4 regions of the Streptacidiphilus sp. EB103A genome follow, and region 4 is predicted to be linked to each of the others. Evidence: riboswitches for the same ligand, from Rfam matches in the RefSeq annotation. Region 4 holds a riboswitch; each other region holds the start of a gene.

Region 1 (3,693 bases), on a different contig from region 4:
GGTGAGGAGCAGGCCGCGGCCGATCGGGGGTGTGCTGCCGCTCGGTGCTGGTTGCATGGAACCGTCCGTCCTCCTGAGTACCCCCGCCGCGCCCTGTCACGCCATGGACCTGACATAGTCTGCAATGACTGCCACGAATCCCAGCGTGCCGCGGGCGCGACGTCAAGAAGGCGTACCTGTGAGTCAAGGGTCCGGGCGGTACCGAATCCGGTCACATCGGTCGGTCCCGGGCGCCGTGCGCCGCCGGGACGGCCGCGACGGGTCAGGCCTGGTTCCCCCAGCGGTGCTCCACCCTGGCCAGCCGCCAGTAGGCCAGGGCGCAGGCCCAGACCGCCACGAACAGTCCGACGATGACGAAGCCGACGTTGTTGAGGTTGACGCCGGAGATCCAGTTGCTGACCGGGTCGTCGAGACCGAGCTGGTCGTGGACCACACCGACCAGCTCGATCGTGCCGATCAGGAACGCCACGGCGACCGAGAGGCCGGTGATGGCGAGGTTGTAGTAGACCTTGCGCACCGGGTTGGAGAACGCCCAGTGGTAGGCGAAGTTCATGAAGGTGCCGTCGAGGGTGTCGAACAGGCTCATCCCGGCGGCGAACAGCAGCGGCAGGCACAGGATGGCGTACCAGGGGAGGCCGGCCGCGGCGCCGGAGCCGGCCATCACCATCAGGGTGACCTCGGTGGCGGTGTCGAAGCCGATGCCGAACAGCAGGCCGATCAGGAACATCTGGCCAGGGCGGGTGATCGATTTGGTGAGCCGGCCCAGGATGCGGTTCATGAAACCGCGGCTGTCCAGGTGCTTCTCCAACTCGTGTTCGTCGAACTGTCCTTGGCGCATCGCCCGGAACACCCGGTTGATGCCGAACAGGGAGACCAGGTTGAGCGCGGCGATCAGGTAGAGGAAGCCGCCGGAGACGCTGGTGCTGACCACGCCCAGGGCCTGGTGGGTGCTGGAGGAGTCATTGGTCACGGCCCCGGCGAACCGGGCTCCGGCGGCGATGCCAGCGGCCAGGAGCACCACGATGCTGGAGTGGCCCAGCGCGAACCAGAAGCCGACCGAGATGGGGCGCTTGCCGTCGGCCATCAGCTTGCGGGTGGTGTTGTCGATGGCGGCGATGTGGTCCGCGTCGAAGGCGTGCCGCATGCCCAGGGTGTAGGCGGTGACGCCGAGGCCGAGGCCGAAGACCTGCTTGCCGACGGTGTAGTGGTGCGGGGCGACCATGACGGCCAGGATGCCGAAGGCGACGACATGGAGCGCGGCGATCACCGCCATCAGCCCGCCGGTGCGGATCCAGTCCCTGCGCTCCCAGCGGAGCACGGGTATGACGGGGTTCACGGGTATGACGGGGTTTTCGGGCAGGGTCATAGCAGGGCAGCCTCTCCAGCACCTCGTGGACAGTAAGTCGTGCGGTGCCGTGGCCGGTCTCCTGGCTGACGGGTGCGAACACCTCCAGCACCCGGCCTTCCCAGGCACGCGAGCGCGCCCAGTGGCCGCCGGCTCCTCGGCGGAGGAACAGGCACGGTGCGGAGATTTCCCGATCACAGTGGCGAGGGCCGCTCCGGTCTGGGGCCCCTGAGGGCCCTTCACCGGTCTTCCCGAACACCACGGCTGAACCACCGTAGGGGTGCGGGGACCACATCATCAAGCCTGCACAGCTGTGCAGGTGTTGCATCTCACTCGGACTCTGAGGTGAAGTGGGCGCATGCATCTGGTTCCCGAGGAGCGCGCGCACCGGCGCACCATCGACGAGCACACCGTCTGCGACGCCATCGAGGGCATCGGCGACGCCGCCCGGGTCGCCGAATGGTCGGCCAGGTTCGCGCTGCTGGGCGAGCCCGGCCGGCTCACCCTGCTGCTGGCGGTCCACCACGGCGGCCCGATCGCCGTCACCGACCTGGCCATCGCCACCGGGATCTCCGACACCGCGGTCTCGCAGATGCTGCGGCTGCTGCGCGCCTCGGGCACGGTCACCCCGGACAAGGACGGCCGCGTGGTCCGCTACCGGCTCACCGACGCCCGGACGGCCGCGCTGCTCGACTCGCTCGGGTCATCCGCCGTCAAGACGGCAGGTGTGGGCGCCGAGTCGGCCACCGCCCACGGGTGACGAACCGCGCCGCCGTGGGGCCTCAGCTCCCCTGCTCCTCCTCGACGCTGCGGTTCCACTCCCGCTTCGTCGACTGCCAGCCGTCCTCGTCCTGACCGGTGCGCCAGTAGCCGGAGATGGAGAGCCGGTCCATCGGGATGCTGCGCTCGACCCGCAGCAGTCGGCGCAGCTCCTTGACGAAGCCGGCCTCGCCGTGCACGAACGCCTCGGGCAGGCCGGTCGGGAAGTCGAGCCCGGAGACGGCGCGGACCAGGGCCTCGCCGATCCGTCCCTCGCCCCGGTGCAGCCAGGTGATCTCGGCGTCGGCCGGGGTGGGCAGCTTCTGCTCCTCCTCGGGACCGGCCACCTCGACGAAGACATGCGCCCTGGCCCCCTCGGGCAGCTGCTCCAGGGCGGCGGCGATGGCGGGCAGCGCGCTCTCGTCGCCGACCAGCAGGTGCCAGTCGGCGTCGGGGGAGGGGGCGTAGCCGCCGCCGGGTCCGCCGAAGTGGATCTCGTCGCCGGGCTGTGCCCGCGCGGCCCAGGGCCCGGCCACTCCCTCGTCGCCGTGGTGGACGAAGTCCACCGTCAGCTCGCCCGTCTCCGCGTCCCAGCGCCGCACGGTGTAGGTACGGGTCACCGGCCAGTCCTCGCGCGGCAGTTCGGCGCGGATCAGCGCCGGGTCGAAGGGCTCCGGATAGACCACGCCCGGGCGCGGGAACTGGATCTTGATGTAATGGTCGGTGAGCCCCCTGGTGGCGAAGGCCGCGAGGCCCTCGCCGCCGAGGACGACCCGGATCATGTGCGGCGTGAGCCGCTCGACGCGCTCCACCCGGCCACGGTGGGTCTGCTGCGGTCGGCGCTCGGGTCGGCCTGCCATAAACACTCCCTGGGAACTTCGAACCTGTGATCCCCATAGTGCAGGGGATGGCTCGGCAATTTCCGAAACCTTACCTTTCCGCGTATTTCCAGCCAGGGAGACTGTGCTCATGTTCGCGATGCTCGACCAGCTCGCGGCCCTCGGGCCGTTCTTCGCCCTGCACAGCCACCACGGGGACGCACCCGCCCGCCCGCCGTGGCAGGAGCTGCGCACCCTGGTCGAGGACCCGCGGCTGCTGCGCGAACGCGCGGACGGTGTGCGGACCCGCCTCGCCGCAGCCGGAGCGCAGAGCCCCGCCGCCGTCGAACTGCGCGTGGCCGCCTCGGTGACCCAGCTGGGACTGACCGCCAGGCTGGTCTCCCCGGCCCTGGCCGTCGCCGTGCTGTCCGGCGCCTGGCCGCGGCCGGACCTGGAGCTGCTCCGGTGGCAGCCGGTCCCGGGCGGAGCGTTCCCGCTCTCCTTCGACGCCGCCGCCTTCGCCCCCGGCACACCCGACGACCTCGTCGACGGTCCGGTGAGCGCCCTGGTCCAGGCCACAGCCGCGCTGTCGGTCTCGCCCAAAATCCTCTGGGGCAACGTCGCCTCCGCGGTCAACGGCGCCGCCACCGTCCTGGCCGGCGGCCGTCCGGACCTGGCTGCCGAGACCCGTGCCGCGGCCGGCCTGCTGCTGGCGCGGCCGGCCCTGCGCGGCACCCACGCGCCGGACGCCACCGTCGGGAGCGGGTTCCG
Region 2 (3,693 bases), on a different contig from region 4:
GTCAGCTTTTCCAGCATGTCCAGACCGGGCTTGAGCAGCCGGACGTCGCCGCGGAACTTGTTGACGATCCAGCCGGCCAGGTGCCGCTGGTCCTCGGCCGACAGCAGCGCCAGCGTCCCGTACATGGACGCGAACACCCCGCCGCGGTCGATGTCGCCGACCACCACCACCGGCAGCGAGGCCGCGACCGCCAGGCCCATGTTGGCGATGTCCCGGTCCCGCAGGTTGATCTCGGCGGGGGAGCCCGCGCCCTCGCAGACCACCACGTCGTAGCGGCTGCGCAGATCGGCCAGGCAGTCCAGGGCGATCCGCAGCAGCGCGGGCTTGCGCTCGCGGTAGTCCAGCGCGCCGACCTCGGCGACCGGCTGCCCCAGCACCACCACCTGGCTGCGGTGGTCGGCGCCGGGCTTGAGCAGCACCGGGTTCATCGCCGCCTCGGGTTCGATCCGGGCGGCGGCCGACTGCATCGCCTGGGCCCGGCCGATCTCGGCGCCGTCGGCGGTGACAAAGGAGTTCAGCGACATGTTCTGCGCCTTGAACGGCGCGACCGAGACCCCCTGGCGCGCCAGCCAGCGGCAGACACCGGCGGTGACCACGCTCTTCCCCGCGTCCGACGTGGTCCCCGCGACCAGCAGTGCCCCGTTCATCGGCGCCTCCCCTTTCCTGCCGCGACCAGCGCGGTCACGCCGACCGCCAGCAGTCCTACCCGTCGCGAAAGCCGACAGGCCCGTTCGATGTCCGCGACCGCCACCGGCCGCGACCCGGCCCCGAGCACCGGACGGTGCTCGGTTCTTTCGCCGTACTTCAAGGTCCCGCCCAGTCGCACCCCGAGCGCCCCCGCGAAGGCCGCCTCCGCCTGGCCGGCGTTGGGGCTGGGGTGGCTGGAGGCGTCCGCCCGCCAGACCCGCCAGGCGTCCCGGCGGTGTTCCGACCCCGCCGCGACCACCGTCAGCAGCGCGGTGAACCGGGCCCCCGGCCAGCCCGCCACGTCGTCGAGCCGGGCCGAGGCCCAGCCGAACCGCAGGTAGCGGGGCGAGCGATGGCCCACCATGGCGTCCAGGGTGTTCACCGCGCGGAACGCCAGCAGCCCGGGAGCGCCCGCCACCGCGCCCCACACCAGGGCGTTCACCACCGCGTCGGCGGTGTTCTCGGCCACCGACTCGACCACCGCACGGGCGATCTGCTGCTCGGTCAGCTCCCTGGGGTCGCGGCCGCAGAGGTAGGGCAGCCGCTTGCGCGCGGCCGCGAGGTCACCCGCCTCCAGCGCGGCGCCAATGGTGCGCGCCTCCCGCACCAGGGAGGCGCCGCCGAGCACGGTCCAGGTGGCCCCGGCCGTGAACAGCGCCGTCCCGGCCGGGTTGCCGCGCAGGGCGTGCTCGCCGCAGCGGGCCGCCCCGGCGACGGCGCCGACGCAGAGCCCGGTGAAGACCGCTCCGGTGCCGCGCCGGTCACGCCAGATCAGCCGCTCCAGTGCTCCGGCCGCCCGGCCGAACCCGGCCACCGGGTGCCCGCGCCGGGGGTCGCCGAGGGCGGCGTCGGCCGCGAATCCCGCTGCGAGGCCCAGGGCGGTGGTCGCCCGCACGGCGGTCAGCCGCAGGGCTGAGCGGCGACGGGGACTACAGGCAGAAGTGGTGGTGCGGCAGCAACGCGCATGGCGGTGAATGTCCTCACTCAGGGTCCGCGCCCTGGATCGACGAACCGGGGGCGAGAGTCTCCTGGCTCCCGGATCGACACGCCCCCGGGCCTTCCCGCAGCTGCCACCGCCTGAAGCAGGTGTGGCCGCCGCCGTGGCCGTCGTTCGAGGGCGCTCCCCGGTGACAGTGGCGGGACCGCGCCGGACTGGGGGTCTCCCCCTTCACCGGCTTCCTCTCCATGCCTCCGTTTGGCCTGCTGATACCACCACGCAGCCGGACCGAGCGTCAACCGACGCCGACCCCGGCCACCGACGGCCCCCTTCTCAGGCGGCGTTGTTCTTGCTCGCCGGCAGCTGCTTCGGTGTGCGGACGACGCGCAGCAGTTCGACGCCGGGCGATCCCGGCTCGGACGACGCCGGGGCCTGGACCGGGCCCAGGACCGGACCGGGCAGCACCTGCCCCTGCACGACCTGGCTGAGTACGACCTGCTCACCGGGGCTGGTGGGCGGGCGGAGGAAGTGGTCCTCGAACCATGACATGCCCAGGATCACGAGCAGGCCGATCGGAGCTATGACGACGCAGAGTAGGACAGACATGGGCACCCCAGGCGGTCAGTGCTGCTGCGGTCTTCCGACTCCCCCCGGATCCCAGCCTCAGCCACCGCTCCGTGTTCCGCATCTCGGGGAGTCCGCACGCGACTGCGGACAGTCAGCGCCCTGCGGCCCGCCCGCCGGTCCGTCCCGGCTCAGTGCCGTCCCGAGACCACGTCGGCGACCCGGGCGATCGGCGAGGTCGTCGCCCTGCCGCCGCGTTCCTGCCGGTCCGCCGCGTGGTAGGCGGCGTACATGCCGTGCACGCCGATCCAGCGCAGCGGTTCCGGCTCCCAGCGCCTGACCCGGTGGTTCACCCAGGGCAGTGCCGTCAGCCCGGTGTCCTCCCCTAGCACCAGGTCCCGCAGGGTCCGGGCGGCCAGGTTGGTGGTGGTCACGCCGCTGCCGACATAGCCGCCGGCCAGGCCGAGACCGGTGGCCGGGTCCAGCTCCACCGTCGAACACCAGTCCCGTGGCACGCCCAGCACACCGGACCAGGCGTGGTCGATCCGCGCTCCGGCCGCGGCCGGGAAGAAGTCCTCCAGGATCGCCCGCAGCTGGTCCACCGTCTTCTGCGCCGTCAGCCCGTCGTTGTCGGTGCGCGAGCCGAAGCGGTACGGGACGCCGCGTCCGCCCAGGGCGATCCGGTCGTCGGCGGTGCGCTGCGCGTACATGTAGGCGTGCGCCATGTCGCCCAGGGTCTCCCGCCCGGACCAGCCGACCGCCTCCCAGAACGCGGCCGGCAGCGGCTCGGTGACCACCATCGAGGAGTTCATCGGCAGCCAGGACCGCCGCTCGCCGCGCAGCGCCGAGGTGAAGCCCTCGGTGGCCCGCAGCACGAATCGCGCCGACACCGTGCCCCGGTCGGTGACCGCCTTGGCGAGCGCACTTGACGAGCCCGGAACGATCTCGGTCACCGTCGTGGACTCGTACACCGACACGCCCATCGACTCGACCACCCGGGCCAGCCCGACCACCAGCTTCGCGGGCTGGATCCGGGCCCCGTGCGGGGTCCAGCAGGCGCCCAGGGCGCCGTCCACGTCGATCCGCGCGGCGGCCTCGGTCGGGCTCAGCAGCTCCAGGCCGGTCTCGCCGAAGGAGTGCTCGTTCTCGACGTACGCCCCAAGCCGCTCCAACTGGGCGGGGGTGCGGGCGACCTCCATCATCCCGCCCTTGGCGATGTCGGCGTCGATGCCCTCGGCCGCGCACACCGCGATCACCTCGTCCACCGCGCCGTTCATCGCCTGCTGCATGGCGATCGCGCCGGGTTTGCCGTACCTGCGGGCGAAGACGCCGCGCCCGGCGAAGCCGTTGTAGAGCCAGCCGCCGTTGCGGCCGGACGCGCCGTACCCGCAGAAGCGCTGCTCCAGGACGGTGACGCGCAGGCCGGGATCGGCCTTCTTCAGGTAGTACGCGGTCCACAGGCCGGTGTAGCCGCCGCCCACGATGCAGACATCGGCCTCGGCCGA
Region 3 (3,693 bases), on a different contig from region 4:
AGCGCCGGGGCCAGCGGGCCGAGCACCACCGCCCGCTCCGGTGGCACCCCGGCGGCGTCCAGGTGCCGACGCGCGCCCAGAGCCAGCCCGGCGCCGGCGATCAGGGCAGCGTGCTCCGCGGCCTGCCCGGCGCCGAGGACGGTGATCGGGTGCCGGTCCGTCACGACGCTCCGCTGCTGCGCAGGGCGCGCCGGGCCGCCGGGTCGGCCTTGCGGAAGGTGTGGAAGTGGCCGGGGTGGTAGAGGTGCGACCGGGTCCCCGTCGCCGCCAGCGCCGGGCCGACCAGGAACAGGGTGTGCTTCCACAGCCGGTGCTCCTTGACGGTCGCCTCCAGGCTCTCCAGCGTGCCGTGGAGCACCAGCTCGTCCGGCCAGGTCGCCTGGTAGGCGACCACGACCGGGGTCTCCGGCGGGTAGCCGCCCGCGGTCAGCTCCTCCACCAGCTGCTTGGTGCGCGCGGCGGACAGGAAGATCGCCATGGTGGTGCCGTGCCGGGCGAAGTCGCGCACCTCCTCGCCGGGCGGCATCGGGGTCTTGCCCCCGCCGAGCCGGGTCAGGATGACGCTCTGGGCCACCTCGGGGATGGTCAGTTCGCGCTGGATGATCGCGGCGACGGCGGAGAAGGAGGAGACGCCGGGGACAATCTCGGTCTCCAGGCCCAGCTCACGGCAGCGGTCCAGCTGCTCCTGGACCGCACCCCACAGCGAGGGGTCCCCCGAGTGGATCCTGGCCACCCGGCGGCCCTGGTCGGCGGCGCGCTGGTACTCCGCCAGCACGTCCTCCATCGGGATCAGCGAGGAGTCCAGGATCTCGGCGTCCTCGCGGGCGTGCTCCAGCACCTCGGCCTGGACCAGGCTGGCGGCCCAGATCACCGTGTCGGCCTCGGCGATGGCCCGGGCCGCGCGGAAGGTGAGCAGGTCCGCGGCTCCGGGGCCCGCGCCGACAAAGGTGACCTTGCCGTTGATGGCCTCGGTACCGGTCACAGCTTGCCTCCACGGCGGGTGCGGGTCGCGGGTGCGATCAGGGTCGAGAGGTACGGCAGCGATCCGGTCAGCGGATGCCCGGCCGGGCGGATCTGCTCGTCCGGCAGGCCCAGCGCGGACCCCCAGACGGCGGTGCCGTCCCGGTCGGTCTCCCGCAGCGCGGCGGCGACCTGCTCGGCCAGCCGTCCGAACTTGTAGGCGACGACGGTGCCGGGCCCGGCCAGGGCGTCCCGCAGCACCTCCGCTCCCGCGGTCACCGGGACCAGCGTCAGCGGCTCGGTGCCCTCGGCCAGGACGGTGCCGCTGCGCGCGGCCAGGTCCTGCATCGCGGTGATCCCGGGGACGGTCGCCACGACCAGGCCCGGGACCAGCGGGGCCAGCGTCTGGGCGAGGTAGGTGAAGGTCGAGTAGACATTGGGGTCGCCGATGGTGGCGAAGGCGACGCTGCCGTGCTCCCGCAGCAGCTCGGCGACCCGGGCGCCGGCCGCGTCCCAGGCGGCCTCGCGGCGGGCCCGGTCCTCGCGCTCGTTCAGGGCGAAGACCACCCGTTCGACCTTGGCCGCGGCACCGTCCAGATGGTGCAGCACGGTCGCCTCGGCCCGTCCGGTCTCGCCGCTGTCCAGCACCGGGACGACCACCACGGCGGCCTCGCGCAGCACCCGGACCGCCTTGACCGTGACCAGCTCGGGATCGCCGGGGCCCATGCCCACGCCGGTCAGTCGAGGCGTCACCACGGTGTGGGCAGGCAGCGGGGCACGGGAGCGCAGCAGCGCATGGCAGTAGTCCTCACTCGGGGTCCGCGCCCCGGATCGTGGTGTCGGCGGCCAGAGTTCCTGGCTCGGGGACGGCCGCGCCCGGTAACGGGACGCGTCGCCCGGTGACAGTGGCGGGACCGCGCCGGATTCGCACCGGACTTCCTCATCATTGCCGCCGTACAAGGCTTCAAAATCCCACCACGTGCGCCGTCGCCAGGTCAACCGGAGCGGCTGTGTCCTCGCCCACCTCCGTTCTGACTGATCACCACCACAGGCAGTGAACGAACCGATACTCTCGGGAGGGTGCTGACCGGCGAGGCGGGCGGGGTGGAGATGACCTTCAGCGTCCATGGCAGGCGGGTCGGGGAACTGCCCGCCGAAGTCACCGGCTTCGTCGGCCGCAGAGCCGAACTGGCCTCCGTGGAACGGCTGTTGACGCAGGCCAGACTGGTCACGCTGACCGGTCCCGGCGGTGTCGGCAAGACCCGGATCGCGCTGCGCACCGTCGCCGGGATGCGCGAGCGCTACCCGGACGGGGTCTACCTGGTCGAGCTCTCCGCCCTCCCGGAGCCGGAACTGCTGCCCAGGGCGGTCTGCGCCTCGCTGGGGATAGTGGACCAGACGGCGCGTCCGCCGCTGGACTTCCTCACCGAGTACCTGGCCGACCGGACCGCGCTGCTGGTCCTGGACACCTGCGAGCACCTGGTCGACGCCTGCGCCATGCTCGCCGACCTGCTGCTGCGCGACGCGCCCGGGATCGGCATCCTGGCGACCAGCCGCCAGCCGCTGGACGTCCCGGGGGAGCACACCCTGGTCATCCCCCCGCTGCCGGTCCAGGACGAGGGCCCGGACGGGGTCGGCGCGGTGGCCCTGTTCGCCCAGCGGGCGGCCGCGGTGCTGCCGGGATTCACCCTCAGCGACGCCAACCGCGCCGACGTCCTGGCGCTGTGCCGCCGTCTCGACGGCATCCCGCTGGCCATCGAGCTCGCCACGGTGCGGCTCCGGGCGATCCCGCTGGACCAGCTGGTCGCCCGGCTGGAGGACCGCTTCCGGCTGCTCACCGGCGGCCGCCGCACCGCGCTGCCCCGGCACCAGACCCTGCGCACCACCATCGGCTGGAGCCATGAGCTGTGCACGGCCGAGGAGCGGCTGCTCTGGGCCCGGCTGTCGGTGTTCGCCGGCAGCTTCGACCTGACCGCCGTGGAGCGGATCTGCGCCGGCGGCGAACTCGGCGGCGGGACGGTGCTGGAGCATCTGATCGGCCTGGTCGACAAGTCGGTGGTGCTGCGGGTCGACACCGACGACGCCCGGACCCGCTACCGGCTGCTCGACACCATCCGCGAGTACGGCGGCGAGTGGCTGGAGCAGAGTGGCGGAGGGCCCGAGGTCCGGCAGCGGCACCTGGACCACTACCGGGTGCTGGCAGCCGAGTTCCGGGCGCGCTTCGCCACCGACGCGCAGCTGCCGCTGTTCCGGGCGCTCTGCCCGGAGCTGGAGAACCTGCGCGCCGCGCTGCGCTTCATGATCGAGACCTCGGGGGACTCGGACCAGGCCCTCTCCTTCTGTACCGACCTGTGGGTGTTCTGGATCTGCTCAGGGATGCACGCCGAGGGGCGGCACTGGATCGACCTCGCCCTCGCCGAGCAGCCCGAGCCCACCGCGGCCCGATCGCTCGCGCTCAGCCTGGGCGCCGAGCTGTCGCTGTTCGTCGGCGACCACGACGGCGCCCTGCCGGGCCTGCAGGAGGCGCTGGCGATCGCGGAACGCCTGGACGACGACCGGCTGCGGCTGCACGCCCACCACTTCCTGACCCTGGCCGCCGGGTGGCGTGGTGACTACGAGCAGGTTGAGGTCCATACGCAGAAGGTTTTCGAGTACGTGCGCCCCGGCGAGGACCCGGTCAGCGACGGCCTGATGATGGCGCACTGGGCGCTCAAGTACGTGACCACCGGCCGC
Region 4 (3,693 bases):
AGGTCATCCAACCGTTGCCGGTCTGCGCCAGGGTGCGCATCATCCGGGCGTAGAGGGCGCGGGCCGGGATGGTGCGGATGGCCAGGCCCGCCGCCTCGGCCTTGGCGTACGCGGCGTCGAACTCGGCGCCCCACAGGTCGACCAGCTCGGGCACATCGCCCGGGGAGAACAGCGACCACTCGGTGTCGGCGTCCACCCGGCGCATGAACTCGTCCGGGACCCAGTGCGCCAGGTTGAGGTTGTGGGTGCGCCTGGCCTCCTCGCCGGTGTTGTCGCGCAGTTCCAGGAACTCCTCGATGTCCGCGTGCCAGGTCTCCAGGTAGACGCAGGCCGCGCCCTTGCGGCGGCCGCCCTGGTTCACCGCGGCGACCGAGGAGTCCAGGGTGCGCAGGAACGGCACGATGCCGTTGGACTGGCCGTTGGTGCCGCGGATCAGGCTGCCGCGGGAGCGGATCCGGCTGTAGGAGAGGCCGATGCCGCCGGCGTGCTTGCTGAGCCGGGCGATCTGCGCGTAGCGGGAGTAGATCGAGTCCAGCTCGTCCAGCGGGGAGTCCAGCAGGTAGCAGGAGGACATCTGCGGGTGCCGGGTACCGGAGTTGAACAGCGTGGGGGAGGAGGGGAGGTACTCCAGCCGGCTCATCAGCGCATAGAGCGAGGCGACCTCCGCCACCGATGCGGCGTCCCCTCCGACCTGCAGGCCCGACGCCACCCGCAGCATGAAGTGCTGCGGGGTCTCGATGACCTGGCGGGTGATCGGGTGGCGCAGCAGGTAGCGGGAGTAGAGGGTGCGCAGGCCGAAGTACTCGAAGCGGTCGTCGGCGGTGGGGTCGATCACCGCGTCCAGGGCGGCCGCGTGCTCGGCGACGAAGGCGGCGGTGGCGTCGCCGACCAGGCCCTCGCGGTGGCCGACGGCGATGGAGGCGGCGAAGCAGGTCGCGCCCTGGCCGGCGGCCTCCTCGCGGATCTCCTCGGCGAGCAGCCGGGCCGCCAGCCGGGAGTACTCCGGGTCCTCGGCGATCAGCGAGGCGGCGGCCTCGACGGCCAGGCCGCGCAGCTCGGCGTAGTCGGAGACGGAACTGCGGCCGCGCAGCGCGGCGGCGGCGACCCGGCCCGGGTCGACGCTGGTGAGGTCGGTGGACCGCTCGGTGAGGGTGCGCAGCAGGGCAGCTCCGGGGCCGTCGCCCGGCGCGGGCCGGGGGACGGCGGTCTGCTGCGGGACTGTCGTGTCGATCACTGTCACTGTGCGCTCCTCGTTGGCGGCCGGTCGGCGGCGGGCCGGCGGACGGAGGAGCGGGGGCGCCGCCGGGCAGCCCGAAGGCAGCACGGAGCGCGTCCCCGGCCCACCCGCGAGGCCCGGACGTGCAGCACTCCGGGCGGCGCCGGTAGGGCAGCGCGGAGCGGGCTGTCGGCAGGTACTCGGACTCGCGGCAGAAGCCGCTCACCGCTGCGGGGCAGTCCCGGAATCGCACCGGGTTCCCCTGCGTCGTCAGCGAGAGTGAGCATACATGTAGGGGTGCTTTCCCGAAGCACCCCTACATGTTGTGTCGTGCAGGGTCGCTCTCGGTAGTGAGCTCGACCGCGTAGGTCATCAGGTCGATGCCGGGAACCGGCGACCAGTCGCGCTCCGGGGTGCGGACGAAGCCCAGTCGTTCGTAGATCCGGTGGGCGTGCACCATGCCCGGCTGGGTGGACATCACCAGCCGGGACAGGCCCAGCTCCCTGGCCCGGTCCAGGCAGGCCCGCACCAGCGCCTCGCCGGCGCCCCGGCCGCGGGCCTCGGGGGAGACCGCGAGCATCCGGAACTCCCCCTCCTGCTTGTCGCCCGCGGCCAGGTCCGCGTAGGGCGAACCGGGCGGGGCGAAGGTCACCGAGCCCAGCAGCGCGCCGCTGACCGGGTCCACGGCGACCAGCAGCTCGGCCCTGGTGGCGCGGTCGCGGCCGTCGCGCAGTCGCGGCTCGTAGTGGCCGCCGCGGGTGGTGTGGCCGTCGGCGATGAAGGACTCGGCGGTGAGGTGGCCTGCCGCGTCCACCTCGGAGTCGAGGGCGGGGCGCACGATGACGTTCATGGGAAAAGTCTGCCTGAGCTGCGGTGACCGGTGACGGCAGGGTCGCTCACCCCGGTGGCGGCGGCCACCGGGCGGGAGAGTCGGCGCCGTGTCAGATTCAGGTGAGGGCCGGAGGGATGCGGGCGGCGAGGGAGGCGGCAGTGCGGCGTGCATGGGTCAGCGGTATCGCAGTGGCGGTGCTTGCCGGGCAGGCGGTGCTGGGCCTCGCGGGAACGGCCCGGGCCGCGTCCGACAGCACCAGGGCGGCCCCGTGCAGGGTGGGTTCGGCCTCCGAACAGCCGCTGGGGTTCGCCCTGCACCGGTTCCACCGGGTCTACCGGGCCGGCGGCTCCTGGTCGGGGGCCCGGCTGGGGGTGCGCAACCACACCGGGGCGTCCTGCCGCGGCGTCCAGCCGGTGCTGGTGCTGGGGGCTCACAAGCGGGGTCTGCACGCCGGAGAGGTGCGCCTGCAGTGGCGGCGCGGCGCCGGGGCGTCCTGGCGGCGGGTCCGGCTGCTGGAGGAGGACGGCGCGCTGCTGGGCCGGATCGGCCCTGCGGACGGTCTGGCGGTGACCGCGAAGGGCCGGGCGTCGGTGCCGCTGCGGCTGCGGTTCACCGCAGGTGCGCCGCTCGGGCGCTGGGTGACCCTGGCGGTGGGCTATGTGCCGGTGCCGCTGGACGGGGAACTGGTGCCGCTTCCCGTGGGTATCACCGACCCGCACTTCTTCCGGGTGGTCAGCGGGCATGCGGTCAGCCGGCATGCGCTCAGCAACCAGCGGCCGCAACTGGCCGCCACCGGCGGCTCGGAGGCGACGGCGCCCATCGCGTGGGCGGCGGCGCTTTCGGTGGGCGGCGGCGCGGCGCTGCTGGGGTGCGCGCGCCGCCGCAGGGTGAAGCCGGAGGGTTGATCAGCCCGGGTCCAGATGCGACATGCTGTTGTAGCAGTCCAGTTTGAGCTGGCCGGAGGAGGTCCGGGACCAGCGGGTGATCGAGGCGTTGCCGACCGCGCCCTCGCGCTCCAGGGCGAGGTAGCCCTCCTCGTCCAGGTCGTCCAGGATGTGACGGAGCATCACCACCACCGCGTCATGGGCCACCAGCAGCACCCGGCGGGAGGCCTCGGTCTCGTACAGGTCGCGCAGCAGGCTGCGCAGCCGCAGGGCGACGTCGGCGAGCGACTCGCCGCCGGGGGGCCGCCAGCGCAGCTCGCCGAGGCGGCGGCGCCGGGCCGCCTCGGCGGGGTGGTGCAGTTCGATGGCCGCTTTGGTGACCATCTCCAGGATGCCCAGCTCGCGGTCGCGCAGCCGTTCGTCGGTGCGCACGTCCGGGAGCGGCAGCCCGGCCCGGTCCAGCTCGGTGAGGACGAGCTCCGCCGTCTCCTGGGCGCGGAGGTACGGGGAGACCCACACGCTGTGCGGCAGCGGGCCGTCGGCGCGCGAGGCCAGCCAGCGACCCAGGGCGGTCGCCTGGGCCCGGCCCAGCGCGGTGAGCGAGAGGTCGGCGTCGCGGCAGGTGATGCCGGTGTCCAGGGCGCCGGCCGCCTCCGCGGCGGCGAACGCGGCGTTGGCGGTGGACTGGCCGTGCCGGGTGACGGTCAGCGAGAGCGGGCGGGGCGGGGCGGTGACGGTGGGTCTTTCTGACGCGGGTTCGG

What was found. Region 4 has a riboswitch for cobalamin ahead of ABH941_RS28275 (ribonucleoside-diphosphate reductase subunit alpha). Riboswitches for the same ligand answer to the same signal wherever they lie in the genome.
Region 1: linked by a shared signal. The riboswitch ahead of ABH941_RS36250 (HoxN/HupN/NixA family nickel/cobalt transporter) and the one ahead of ABH941_RS28275 (ribonucleoside-diphosphate reductase subunit alpha) in region 4 are both predicted to bind cobalamin.
Region 2: linked by a shared signal. The riboswitch ahead of ABH941_RS14875 (cobalamin biosynthesis protein) and the one ahead of ABH941_RS28275 (ribonucleoside-diphosphate reductase subunit alpha) in region 4 are both predicted to bind cobalamin.
Region 3: linked by a shared signal. The riboswitch ahead of cobI (precorrin-2 C(20)-methyltransferase) and the one ahead of ABH941_RS28275 (ribonucleoside-diphosphate reductase subunit alpha) in region 4 are both predicted to bind cobalamin.

The regions. Positions count from the first base shown of each region.
Region 1 is NZ_JBGCAQ010000028.1:110,571-114,263, reverse strand. Features, by position in the region: gene ABH941_RS36255 (AAA family ATPase) at 1-57, opposite strand, end outside; gene ABH941_RS36250 (HoxN/HupN/NixA family nickel/cobalt transporter) at 263-1,366, opposite strand; cobalamin riboswitch at 1,400-1,623, opposite strand; gene ABH941_RS36245 (ArsR/SmtB family transcription factor) at 1,704-2,105, shown strand; gene ABH941_RS36240 (siderophore-interacting protein) at 2,128-2,964, opposite strand; gene ABH941_RS36235 ((2Fe-2S)-binding protein) at 3,074-3,693, shown strand, end outside.
Region 2 is NZ_JBGCAQ010000008.1:89,795-93,487, reverse strand. Features, by position in the region: gene ABH941_RS14880 (cobyric acid synthase) at 1-647, opposite strand, end outside; gene ABH941_RS14875 (cobalamin biosynthesis protein) at 644-1,582, opposite strand; cobalamin riboswitch at 1,686-1,916, opposite strand; gene ABH941_RS14870 (hypothetical protein) at 1,958-2,230, opposite strand; gene ABH941_RS14865 (NAD(P)/FAD-dependent oxidoreductase) at 2,380-3,693, opposite strand, start outside.
Region 3 is NZ_JBGCAQ010000008.1:104,036-107,728, reverse strand. Features, by position in the region: gene cbiE (precorrin-6y C5,15-methyltransferase (decarboxylating) subunit CbiE) at 1-164, opposite strand, end outside; gene cobM (precorrin-4 C(11)-methyltransferase) at 161-982, opposite strand; gene cobI (precorrin-2 C(20)-methyltransferase) at 979-1,713, opposite strand; cobalamin riboswitch at 1,788-1,941, opposite strand; gene ABH941_RS14910 (LuxR C-terminal-related transcriptional regulator) at 2,041-3,693, shown strand, end outside.
Region 4 is NZ_JBGCAQ010000018.1:175,902-179,594, reverse strand. Features, by position in the region: gene ABH941_RS28275 (ribonucleoside-diphosphate reductase subunit alpha) at 1-1,231, opposite strand, end outside; cobalamin riboswitch at 1,390-1,520, opposite strand; gene ABH941_RS28270 (GNAT family N-acetyltransferase) at 1,533-2,066, opposite strand; gene ABH941_RS28265 (hypothetical protein) at 2,207-2,953, shown strand; gene ABH941_RS28260 (histidine phosphatase family protein) at 2,954-3,693, opposite strand, start outside.